DNA from 3 places in the Streptomyces sp. NPDC058086 genome. Region 1 is predicted to be linked to each of the others. Evidence: riboswitches for the same ligand, from Rfam matches in the RefSeq annotation. Region 1 holds a riboswitch; each other region holds the start of a gene.
What was found. Region 1 has a riboswitch for cyclic di-AMP ahead of ACFVWD_RS45240 (M23 family metallopeptidase). Riboswitches for the same ligand answer to the same signal wherever they lie in the genome.
Positions count from the first base shown of each region.

Region 2: another riboswitch for cyclic di-AMP. It lies ahead of ACFVWD_RS36530 (M23 family metallopeptidase); the one in region 1 lies ahead of ACFVWD_RS45240 (M23 family metallopeptidase).
Region 3: another riboswitch for cyclic di-AMP. It lies ahead of ACFVWD_RS20615 (NlpC/P60 family protein); the one in region 1 lies ahead of ACFVWD_RS45240 (M23 family metallopeptidase).

Region 1 covers NZ_JBHVST010000098.1:16,423-19,661, forward strand. Annotated here, with positions in the region: gene ACFVWD_RS45235 (PP2C family protein-serine/threonine phosphatase) at 1-1,106, shown strand, start outside; cyclic di-AMP (ydaO/yuaA leader) riboswitch at 1,363-1,520, shown strand; gene ACFVWD_RS45240 (M23 family metallopeptidase) at 1,532-2,569, shown strand; gene ACFVWD_RS45245 (aldo/keto reductase) at 2,628-3,239, shown strand, end outside.
Region 2 covers NZ_JBHVST010000063.1:3,229-6,467, forward strand. Annotated here, with positions in the region: gene ACFVWD_RS36525 (GntR family transcriptional regulator) at 1-151, opposite strand, end outside; gene ACFVWD_RS36530 (M23 family metallopeptidase) at 412-1,176, opposite strand; cyclic di-AMP (ydaO/yuaA leader) riboswitch at 1,189-1,349, opposite strand; gene ACFVWD_RS36535 (M16 family metallopeptidase) at 1,648-3,036, opposite strand; gene ACFVWD_RS36540 (M16 family metallopeptidase) at 3,033-3,239, opposite strand, start outside.
Region 3 covers NZ_JBHVST010000024.1:57,771-61,009, forward strand. Annotated here, with positions in the region: gene ACFVWD_RS20605 (response regulator transcription factor) at 1-17, opposite strand, end outside; gene ACFVWD_RS20610 (diacylglycerol/lipid kinase family protein) at 210-1,571, shown strand; cyclic di-AMP (ydaO/yuaA leader) riboswitch at 1,687-1,857, shown strand; gene ACFVWD_RS20615 (NlpC/P60 family protein) at 1,914-3,239, shown strand, end outside.

The DNA of each region.
Region 1 (3,239 bases):
ACGAGCCGGTGCCCCGCCCGGCCGAGGCGGACCGGGGCCGGATCTCCTGCGCGCGAAACCTCGTTCGGGTGCTGCCCGCGCTGCTCATCCTGGTCGGCGCGTTCTACGACTACTTCACCCCGATGGCCTTCACCGCGGGCCCCCTCTTCACGGCCGCGCCGCTCGTGGCCGCCCCGCTCTTCTCGCTGCGCGGCACCGTGCTCACCGGCATCGCGGCGCTCGTCGCGGTGCTCACGATCCACATCCGGCTCGGCATCGTCTTCAAGGTGGACGCGCTCACGGAGGTCGCCACCGTGGCGACCGTCGGCGTGCTGGCCGTGCTCATCAACATTCTCGTCCGTCGAACCGACGAACGACTCGCCTCGGCCCACCAGATCGCCGAGGCGGCCCAGCGTGCCGTCCTGCCGGAACCTGACCGGCGGATCGGCGGCCTCGACGTCGCGGCACGTTACGAGGCCGCGCAGGCGGGCGCGTTCATCGGCGGCGACCTGTACGCGGTGCAGGACTCCCCGCACGGCGTAAGGCTGGCGGTGGGCGACGTGCGAGGGAAGGGCATGGAAGCGGTGGCCGCCGTCGCGGTGCTCATCGGGGCGTTCCGGGAGGCGGCCGAGCAGGAGGCCACGCCGGAGGCGGTCGCGCAGAGGCTGGAGCGGGCGCTGGCCCGCGAGGGCACCCGGCGCAAGGGCCTTGACGCCTTCGAGGGGTTCACCACCGCCGTCCTCGCGGAGATCACGCACGAGGGCGGCCTCGTACGGATCGTCAACCGCGGCCACCCGCCGCCGCTGCTCCTGCACGCGGACGGAACGCTGGTCACGCTCGCCGCCGCGAACCCCGCGCTCCCGCTCGGCATGGGCGAGTTGGGCAGCTGGCCGGACCGTGCGCAGGAGGCGGAGTTCCCGCACGGGGCCACGCTCCTCTTCCACACGGACGGACTGTCCGAGGCCCGCGACGCGCAGGGGCGCTTCTACGATCCGGCCGCGCGCCTGGCCGGACGGACCTTCCCCGGCCCCGACGTCCTGCTGGCCACGCTCTCGGAGGAGGTCCGGCGGCACACGGGCGGCGCACTGACGGACGACATGGCACTGCTCGCCGTACGGCGGCCGTAGTCACGGGAAGGGGCTTTCTTGATCGTTGTCACGAGGGGTGATCGGTCGATGTCCCTCCGCATAACAACTGACGCACCGTCAAATAACTGCCAGGTAGGAGGGTGCGGCCAACTCGCCCGATTTCCGCCGCTCATGGTCGGTAAGTCCTGGCCAAAAGTGGTTAACGATCAGTACGAACAGCTTGGAATCCGGTACCCGTGTCTATTAACGTTCGATAACGCAGCGCGGTCGTCCCAGCCGTCACAAGAGTCGGCTCCGTGCGCACGCGCCGAATCCCGCAAGGGAACCGGGGAACCACCAACTTGGGGTGAATCGAGCGTCTTTCACGGTGGAGACACCGTGGGTTGACGCGCGTAGGAGACCTTCCTGCTCCGAACCCGTCAGCTAACCCGGTAGGCGAGAAGGAAGGAAAGGAGCACGCCCACGTGGCGTCCAACCGGCCCGCCCAGCCCACTTCGTTCCCGCCGAACGACACCCAGACTTTTGGCTACGCCTACGGCAAGGACGAGGGCCCCTGGGAGGAGTGGAACCCCACCGAGGATTCCCTCCGTCCCCTCCGCGGCCGGCACCGCGTCTCCAAGCAGCGCGGCGGGGGACTCGCCCGCAGTTCCACGGTCCTGGGCGTCGGCGTCATCGCCGCCGTCGGCGCGGGCGGCATGGCCACCGCGGCGCCCGGCAAGCCGCCGGTGTCCATCTCGCTGCCCGACCTCTCCTCGGTCACCGCATCTGCCAAGGCGCTGATATCCGACGGCGGTTCCAGCACGCCGAAGGGCTCCGCCACCCCGCTCACCAGCGCCGGCGTGACCAGCGCCGACGCCGCGCAGGGCAACAAGGACGCGGGCGAGGCACTGCGCGCCCGCATCATCCTGCAGGCCGAGTCGCAGCAGGACCAGGTCGACAAGGCGGCCCAGGCCGCCGCCGAGTCCGCCGCGGCGAAGAAGGCGGTCGCACTGGCCGCCAAGCAGAAGGACGACGCCGAGGCCAAGGTCGCCGCCGCGAAGAAGCAGGCGGACGAGGATGCCAAGCAGAAGGCCGAGGCCGCGCGCCTCGCCGAGCTCGCCAAGAGCTACTCGCTGCCCACCTCCTCGTACACCCTGACCTCCCGCTTCGGTGACGCCGGTTCCATGTGGTCCTCCGGGTACCACACCGGCCTCGACTTCGCGGCCCCCACCGGCACGCTGATCAAGGCCATCCACAGCGGCACGATCACGGAGGCGGGCTGGGCCGGCTCGTACGGCTACCGCACCATCCTCACCCTCGACGACGGCACGGAGCTGTGGTTCTGCCACCAGTCGTCCATCAGCGTCAGCGTGGGGCAGAAGGTGGCCACCGGCGACGTCATCGGGCGCGTGGGCGCGACCGGCAACGTGACCGGGCCGCATCTGCACCTGGAGGTTCACCCGGGCGGCGGCAGCGCGATCGACCCGATGGCGTGGCTGCAGAGCAAGGGCATCAACCCCTGATCGTTCCCAGGGGCCGTGTGCGGAATACGGCAATCCGGTACGCCTGTTGAAATAAGGCATGACTTCCCTTCGCAAGCTCGGCTCCTCCGACCTCGAGGTCTTCCCGCTCTCCCTCGGCGGCAACGTCTTCGGCTGGACAGCCGACGAGGCGCAGTCCTTCGCCGTGCTCGACGCGTACACGGCCGGGGGCGGCAACTTCGTCGACACCGCCGACGGGTATTCCGCGTGGATCGCCGGCCACAAGGGCGGTGAGTCCGAGACGATCATCGGCAAGTGGTTCGCCGCGCGCGGCAACCGCTCCGATGTCGTCCTCGCCACCAAGGTCAGCACCCACCCCGAGTACAAGGGTCTGTCCGCGACGAACATCAGGGCCGCCGCCGACGCCTCGCTGCGCCGCCTCGGCACGGACTACATCGACCTCTACTACACCCACTTCGACGACACCTCGGTGCCGGTCGAGGAGATCATCGGCGCGCTGGACGAACTGGTACGGGCCGGAAAGGTCCGGGAGATCGCCGCCTCCAACATCTCCGCCGAGCGGCTCGCGGAGTCCGTGGAGTTCTCCGACCGCGAGGGCCTCGCGCGATACGTCGCCCTCCAGCCCCACTACAACCTCGTCTCGCGCGACACCTACGAGGGCCCGCTCCAGGAGGTCGCCTCCCGGACCGGC
Region 2 (3,239 bases), on a different contig from region 1:
CCAGCGTGCGCAGGGCCTCGCGCACGGGGACCCGCGAGACGCCGTAGCGGCGCGCGAGCAGTTCCTCGGTGAGCCGGCTGCCGCGCTCGTAGACACCCGCGACGATGTCGTCACGGATCGCCGTGCATACCGAGTGCGCGGGAATGCGCATGACCGGACCTCCGCCTTAATCCCCGCGAAACGCGGTCGATTGACGCTTGTTCAGCGACTCTATTGCAGAGAGCCGGAATTTCCGATGGCGGGCCGGAATCCATGGATATTTTTTGGACAGACAGTCGTTCGAAACGACGAAGCCCCGGCCGAGGGGAGCCGGGGCTTCGGAAGTGTTGACGCCGGTCGTCGGACGTTCACGGTGCGCGAGCGGCAGAGGATCACGCCGTGCGAGCGGCAGACGTCCACGCCGTGCGAGCGTCAGACGTTCACGCCGTGCGAGCGAAGGTAGGCGACCGGGTCCATGTCGGAGCCGTACTCCGCCGTCGTACGGGCCTCGAAGTGGAGGTGCGGCCCGGTGGTGTTCCCGGTGGAGCCGGAGAGGCCGATCTGCTGGCCCGGGGTGACCGTCTGCCCCACGGAGACGCCGATGGACGACAGGTGGCCGTACATCGTGTAGGTACCGTCGTGCATCTTCAGGACGATCTGGTTGCCGTAGGCACCGCCCCAGCCGGCCGTGACGACCGTGCCGGAGCCGACCGCGTGGACCGAGGTCCCCGAGGCGGCGTGGAAGTCGACGCCGGTGTGGCTGCCGGAGGACCAGAGGCTGCCGCCGGTCTTGTAGCCGGTGGAGATGTACGAGCCGGTGATCGGCAGGACGAAGGTGTTGAGCCGCTTGCGCTCGGCGGCGCGGGCGGCACGCTCCTTGGCCTCGCGCTCCTTCTTCGCCTCCTCGGCGGCCTTCTTGCGCGCGGCTTCTTCGGCCTTCTTGCGCGCGGCGGCCTCGTCGGCGGCGCGCTGCTGGGCGGCGGCCTGCGCGTCGATCTGGGCGGCGACCCTGTCGCCGAGGGTGACGGCCTGGGTCAGCCCGGTCTGCTCGACGGAGGCGTCCGCGGCGAGGGCCGGGGCGGCCAGGGTTCCGATGACACCGGTGGTGGTGAGCGCGGCGACGCCGACGGCGTTCGTGGTGGAGCGCTTCACGCGGCTCGGACGGCGGTGTTTCCCGGGGCCACAGGTGAACGCCATGTAGGGGCTGATCCTTTCCTTCCCTCTCGCCTACCGGGTTAGCTGACGGGTTCGGAGCAGGAAGGTCTCCTACGGACCCCCTCCAGGGAGGGCGTCCGATTCACCCCAGGGACTACGTGTGGGTCCCCGGCTCCCCTGGCTCGCGCCGTACGGGGACTCGGCGATGACTGTCCGGTGCCGCGGGCGCGGCGCACTGCCTGACGAACAGCCGCCCCGACGCTAGACGGGGCGTCTTTCAATCAACAAACGGATCACGGTTTTTGTAGTGCATGCCACAGGGCAGACGGGCAACCTCCCTACCAATACGGACATCTTGGGGATGAAGTCCAAGCTAAATCCGAGCGGAAATCCGAGCAAAAAGGGGCCCGGGCGACTCTTCAGTCACCCGGGCCCCACGGAGTCACGCTCTTCCGCTCCGCGTGCGGCTCGGCTTCCAGCCGGCTTCCACTGAGCCGCTGCTCCGCCGAACCTCTACTCCGCCGAAACGACGGTCACTTCACCGATTCCGAGGGCCTTGACGGGCTCCTGGATGTGCGCGGCGTCGCCGACGAGGACGGTCACCAGACGGTCCACCGGGAAGGCGCTCACGGCGGCCGCGGTGGCCTCCACGGTGCCGGTCGCGGCGAGCTGCTGGTACAGCGTCGCCTGGTAGTCGTCCGGCAGGTACTGCTCGACCTGGTCCGCGAGCGTGCCCGCGACGGCCGCCGCGGTCTCGAACTTGAGGGGCGCCACCCCCACCAGGTTCTGTACGGCGATGTCGCGCTCGGCGTCCGTCAGGCCCTCGGCGGCGAGGGTGCGCAGCACCTTCCAGAGGTCGTCGAGCGCCGGGCCGGTGTTCGGGGTGTCCACGGAGCCGCTGATGGCGAGCATCGCGATACCGGTTCCGTCCGGGGCGGCACGCAGGACCTGGCCGAACGCCCGCACACCGTAGGTGTAGCCCTTCTCCTCGCGCAGGACACGGTCCAGGCGCGAGGTGAGGGTGCCCCCGAGGCAGTACGTACCGAGCACCTGGGCGGGCCACACACGGTCGTGCCGGTCGGCGCCGACGCGGCCGATGAGCAGCTGCGTCTGGACCGCGCCGGGGCGGTCCACGATGATCACACGGCCGGTGTCGTCGGCGGTCACCGGCGGCACGGGGCGCGGCTCGGCGGACGAGCCGGTCCAGTCGCCGAGCGTCTCGGCGAGCAGCGCGTCGAGGTCGACGCCCGTCAGGTCGCCGACGATCACGGCGGCGGCCGTGGCGGGACGTACGTGCTTGTCGAAGAAGGCGCGTACGGCCGCCGAGTCGATCTTCTGGACGGTCTCCTCGGTGCCCTGGCGCGGGCGCGACATGCGCGAGGTCGCCGGGAACAGCTCCTTGGAGAGCTCCTTGGCGGCACGCCTGGCCGGGTTGGCCGTCTCGTGCGGGATCTCGTCGAGCCGGTTGCGCACCAGCCGCTCGACCTCGCTGTCCGAGAACGCCGGTGCCCTCAGGGCGTCGGCGAGCAGCCCGAGCGCCTTGGGCAGGCGAGAGACGGGCACTTCGAGCGACAGGCGTACGCCGGGGTGGTCGGCGTGCGCGTCCAGGGTGGCGCCGCAGCGCTCCAGCTCGGAGGCGAACTCCTCGGCGGAGAGCTTGTCGGTGCCCTCGGAGAAGGCGCGCGCCATGATCGTGGCGACGCCGTCGAGGCCCGCGGGCTCGGCCTCCAGCGGCGCTGCGAGCAGCACCTCGACGGCGACGACCTGCTGGCCGGGGCGGTGGCAGCGCAGCACGGTCAGGCCGTTGTCCAGCGTGCCGCGCTCGGGCGCCGGGAAGGCCCAGGGCTTGGGCTGACCCGCCTGGGGCTGCGGGTGGAAGTCCATGGTGGCGAGCTCGGTCACTTCGCCGCCTCCTCGTCCTCTTCGGTGGTGTCGGCAGCGACCGGCTCGTACACGAGCACCGCGCGGTTGTCGGGGCGCAGGCGGGACTTGGCGACCTCCTGGACCTCCACGGCCGTGATGTCCAGGACGCGCTGTACGGCCGTCAGGGCGAGCTGCGGGTCGCCGAACAGGACGGCGTACCGGCACAGTTCGTCGGCGCGGCC
Region 3 (3,239 bases), on a different contig from region 1:
CCGCGCTGCCCACTCATCACCACTGCCCCTCCCCGGCGCACCGCCGGGGCTCGCCGCCGCCCATGGTGCATCAGCCGCGACGGTCCCGGCCCCGAGGGGTGGGCCCAGGGTTCGGTGAATCGCCCGGGCCGGGACCGATCGGCGCCTGCCCTCGCGGAGCGTGGCGGTTGCGCGGGGCCTGACCCGGCGGTTGCATACAACGTGTGTCGATGGGTGTGGACGCGAGCGGGCAGGTCGGCCACGGGAAACGGTGGGCGGCCAGGGCCGCGCTGGTCGCGGCCGCGCTGGCGGTCCTGCTGCCACTCGGTTACGGAGGCGTGGACGGCATACTGCTGCTCCTGGCCGCGCTCCTCGGCGTGGCTGTCACGGCGGCGGCGCTGTGGTGGGCGCTGACCCGGCGCGGCCCGCTCCGCTGGGTGGCGGCCGTGCTGGCGGCCCTCGCGCCCGGCGCGGTGCTCACCCTGTTCGGCGTGGCAGGCTTGCTCTGGGCCATCCCCGTGTCCCTGGCGCTGTGGACCGTGGCCGTCTGGAGCGGCCGGTACGCCCTTCGGAGCGACCGGACACGCCCCCCGCGCCCGAAGGAACGCAGGGCATCACCGCCGCGGCGCCCCTTCCTCCTCATGAACCCGCACTCCGGCGGCGGCAAGGTGGCGAAGTTCGGGCTGCGGGAGAAGGCGGAGCGGCTCGGCGCGCAGGTCGTGCTCCTCGACCCGGATAAGCATCAGGACGTCACCGCGCTGGCCCGGGCCGCCGTCGCGGACGGCGCGGATCTGCTCGGCGTCGCCGGAGGTGACGGCACCCAGGCGCTGGTCGCGGCCGTCGCCGCCGAACACGGTCTGCCGTTCCTGGTGGTCTGCGCCGGCACCCGCAATCACTTCGCCATGGACCTCGGCCTCGACCGCGACGACCCGGCGACCTGCCTGGACGCCCTGACCGACGGCGTCGAACTCCGCGTGGACCTCGGCTTCGCCGGCGGTCACCCGTTCGTCAACAACGCCTCCTTCGGCGCGTACGCGGCGGTCGTGCAGAGCCCCGCGTACCGTGACGACAAGATCGGCACCATCCTGGACCTCCTGCCCGACCTGCTCACCCGCCAGCGCGGGCCGCGACTGACCGCCCGCGCCGCGGACACCACGCTCGACGCCCCGCAGGCCGTGCTGGTGAGCAACAACCCCTACCGCACCAACGATCCGGCCGGTCTCGGCCGCCGCGAACGCCTCGACTCCGGGCTGCTCGGCGTCCTCGGCATCACGGTGGACAGCGCGGCCGAGGCCGCCGCGCTCGTACTGGACCCCGCGCCGAACGGACTCGCGGTCCTGACCACCCGCGAGGTGGTCATCGACGCCGACCGCGCGGAGATCGAGGCCGGCATCGACGGCGAGGCCCTGGTCCTGCCCGCCCCGGTCCACTGCCGCGTCGAACCCGGCGCTCTGCGCGTCCGCGTCCCCAAGGAACGGCCCGGTGTACCCGAGGCCCAACCCCCCTTGGACTGGCGCCGGTTGCGGACGCTCGCGGCGACCATGGGGCGCACGGCGGTCGTACGACATCCTGGTCGCAGCCGGGACACGTAGACGAAGGTCACAATTACATATCGGACAGTTCGCGCTCCAATCTTCACACCAGGCACACAAATTGGCTAAGTTGGCGGCAGGCCGCACGACTCCCTCCGGCGAACCTCGCCGGGTCGCGCGACCTCCGCCGAATCCGATGCCCCCGCGGCAACCGGAACCAGGACCCAACCGACCTTGGGGTGAATCGGCCCAACTGCCCACTCGGGCAAGGGCCGTAGGGCATGCCTTCCGGAATCTTCCGCCCGAACCCGACGGCCGACCCGGTAGGCGGAGTACGGAAGGAGTACGGCTCCCATGGCGCCGGAACGAACCCCGCGCCCTGGAGGCGGCAGCCTCCCTGGCATGCCCGACTCCGCACGCGCGACGGCCGCCCTCAGTGGCGCGGACGGTCCGAGCCGCGAGGAGGTGCAGCAGCGGATCAGCTCCCTCTACGACCAGGCCGAGAACGCCGTCGGGTTCGTCAACGGGACCCGCGCGATGACCACAGGGAGCCGAGGCCGCGTCAACCCGGCGCCGGAAACCGCGCGCAGGCGCCGCGACCCCGCCCTCGACGACATCACCAAGACCTGGTTCGACGCGGCGCGCACGCAACTGGGTCCGTCCGCACCGGCCAGACTGCCGGCCGACCGGATGCCGAACCGCCCGGCCGAGGCGCGGCCCACGGGCCCGGCGAAGCGGCCGGAGGACGGGCTCACCAACCGTGGGCGGGAGTTGACCGCCCGCCCGGTTCTGGAGTTGACGGCAGGCCCCTCCGCCGAGGCGGCCGCCGGGCCCGTGGCCGAATTGACGGCCAGGGCCGTCGCCGCGCTGCCGGCCGCGCCGGTGCCCGCGCCACAACCTGCGCAGGAGGCCGCCACGGCCCTGCTGCCCGCGCTGCCCGCCGGTCCGGGGCAGTCCTCGTTGAAGACGTCCAAGGAGAAGATCCAGCGGAAACTGGCGCTGGCCCGTGAGCTGGTGTCCAAGCACGCCGCACAGTGGAACCCCGGGCCCGCGGCGATCGAGTCACGTCCGGCCGAGGGTGTCTGGCCCACCCCGGAGGATCAGGCTCGCAACCAGGCGGCGGAGTGGCAGCGACAGCAGCCGACCGCGCTCGGCGCGGACATGTCCCTCGGTACCGGGATGCCGCTCGGCACGAACATGCCCATGGGGACAGGGATGCCGCTCGGCACGGACGCGTCCATGGGTACGGGAATGCCCCTCGGCACGGACGCGTCCATGGGTACGGGAATGCCCCTCGGCGCGGACATGTCCCTCGGTACCGGGATGCCGCTGGCCGCGGGGATGCTTCCCGGCGCGGACATGTCCCTCGGCAGAGGCCTGCCGCTGGCTACGGACATGTCCATGGGTACGGGGATGCCGCTCGGCGCGGACATGTCCATGGGTACGGCAATGCCCCTCGGCACGGACATCTCCATGGGTACGGCAATGCCCTTCGGCGCGGACATGTCGCTCGGTGCGGGGATGCCCCTGGCCTCGGGTGTGCCCGTAGGCACCGGCGCGGTCAACACGGTCAGCCCCGTCGGCGCCGCGGAGTCGGCGTACGGCGGGAAGGCCGCCAAGGCCCTTGCCTTCGCCCGCACGCAGATCGGCAAGCCGTGCGTCTGGGGCGCGACCGGACCGGACTCGTACGACTCCGCCAGCCTCGTTCAGGCCGCCTGGAGGGCCGCC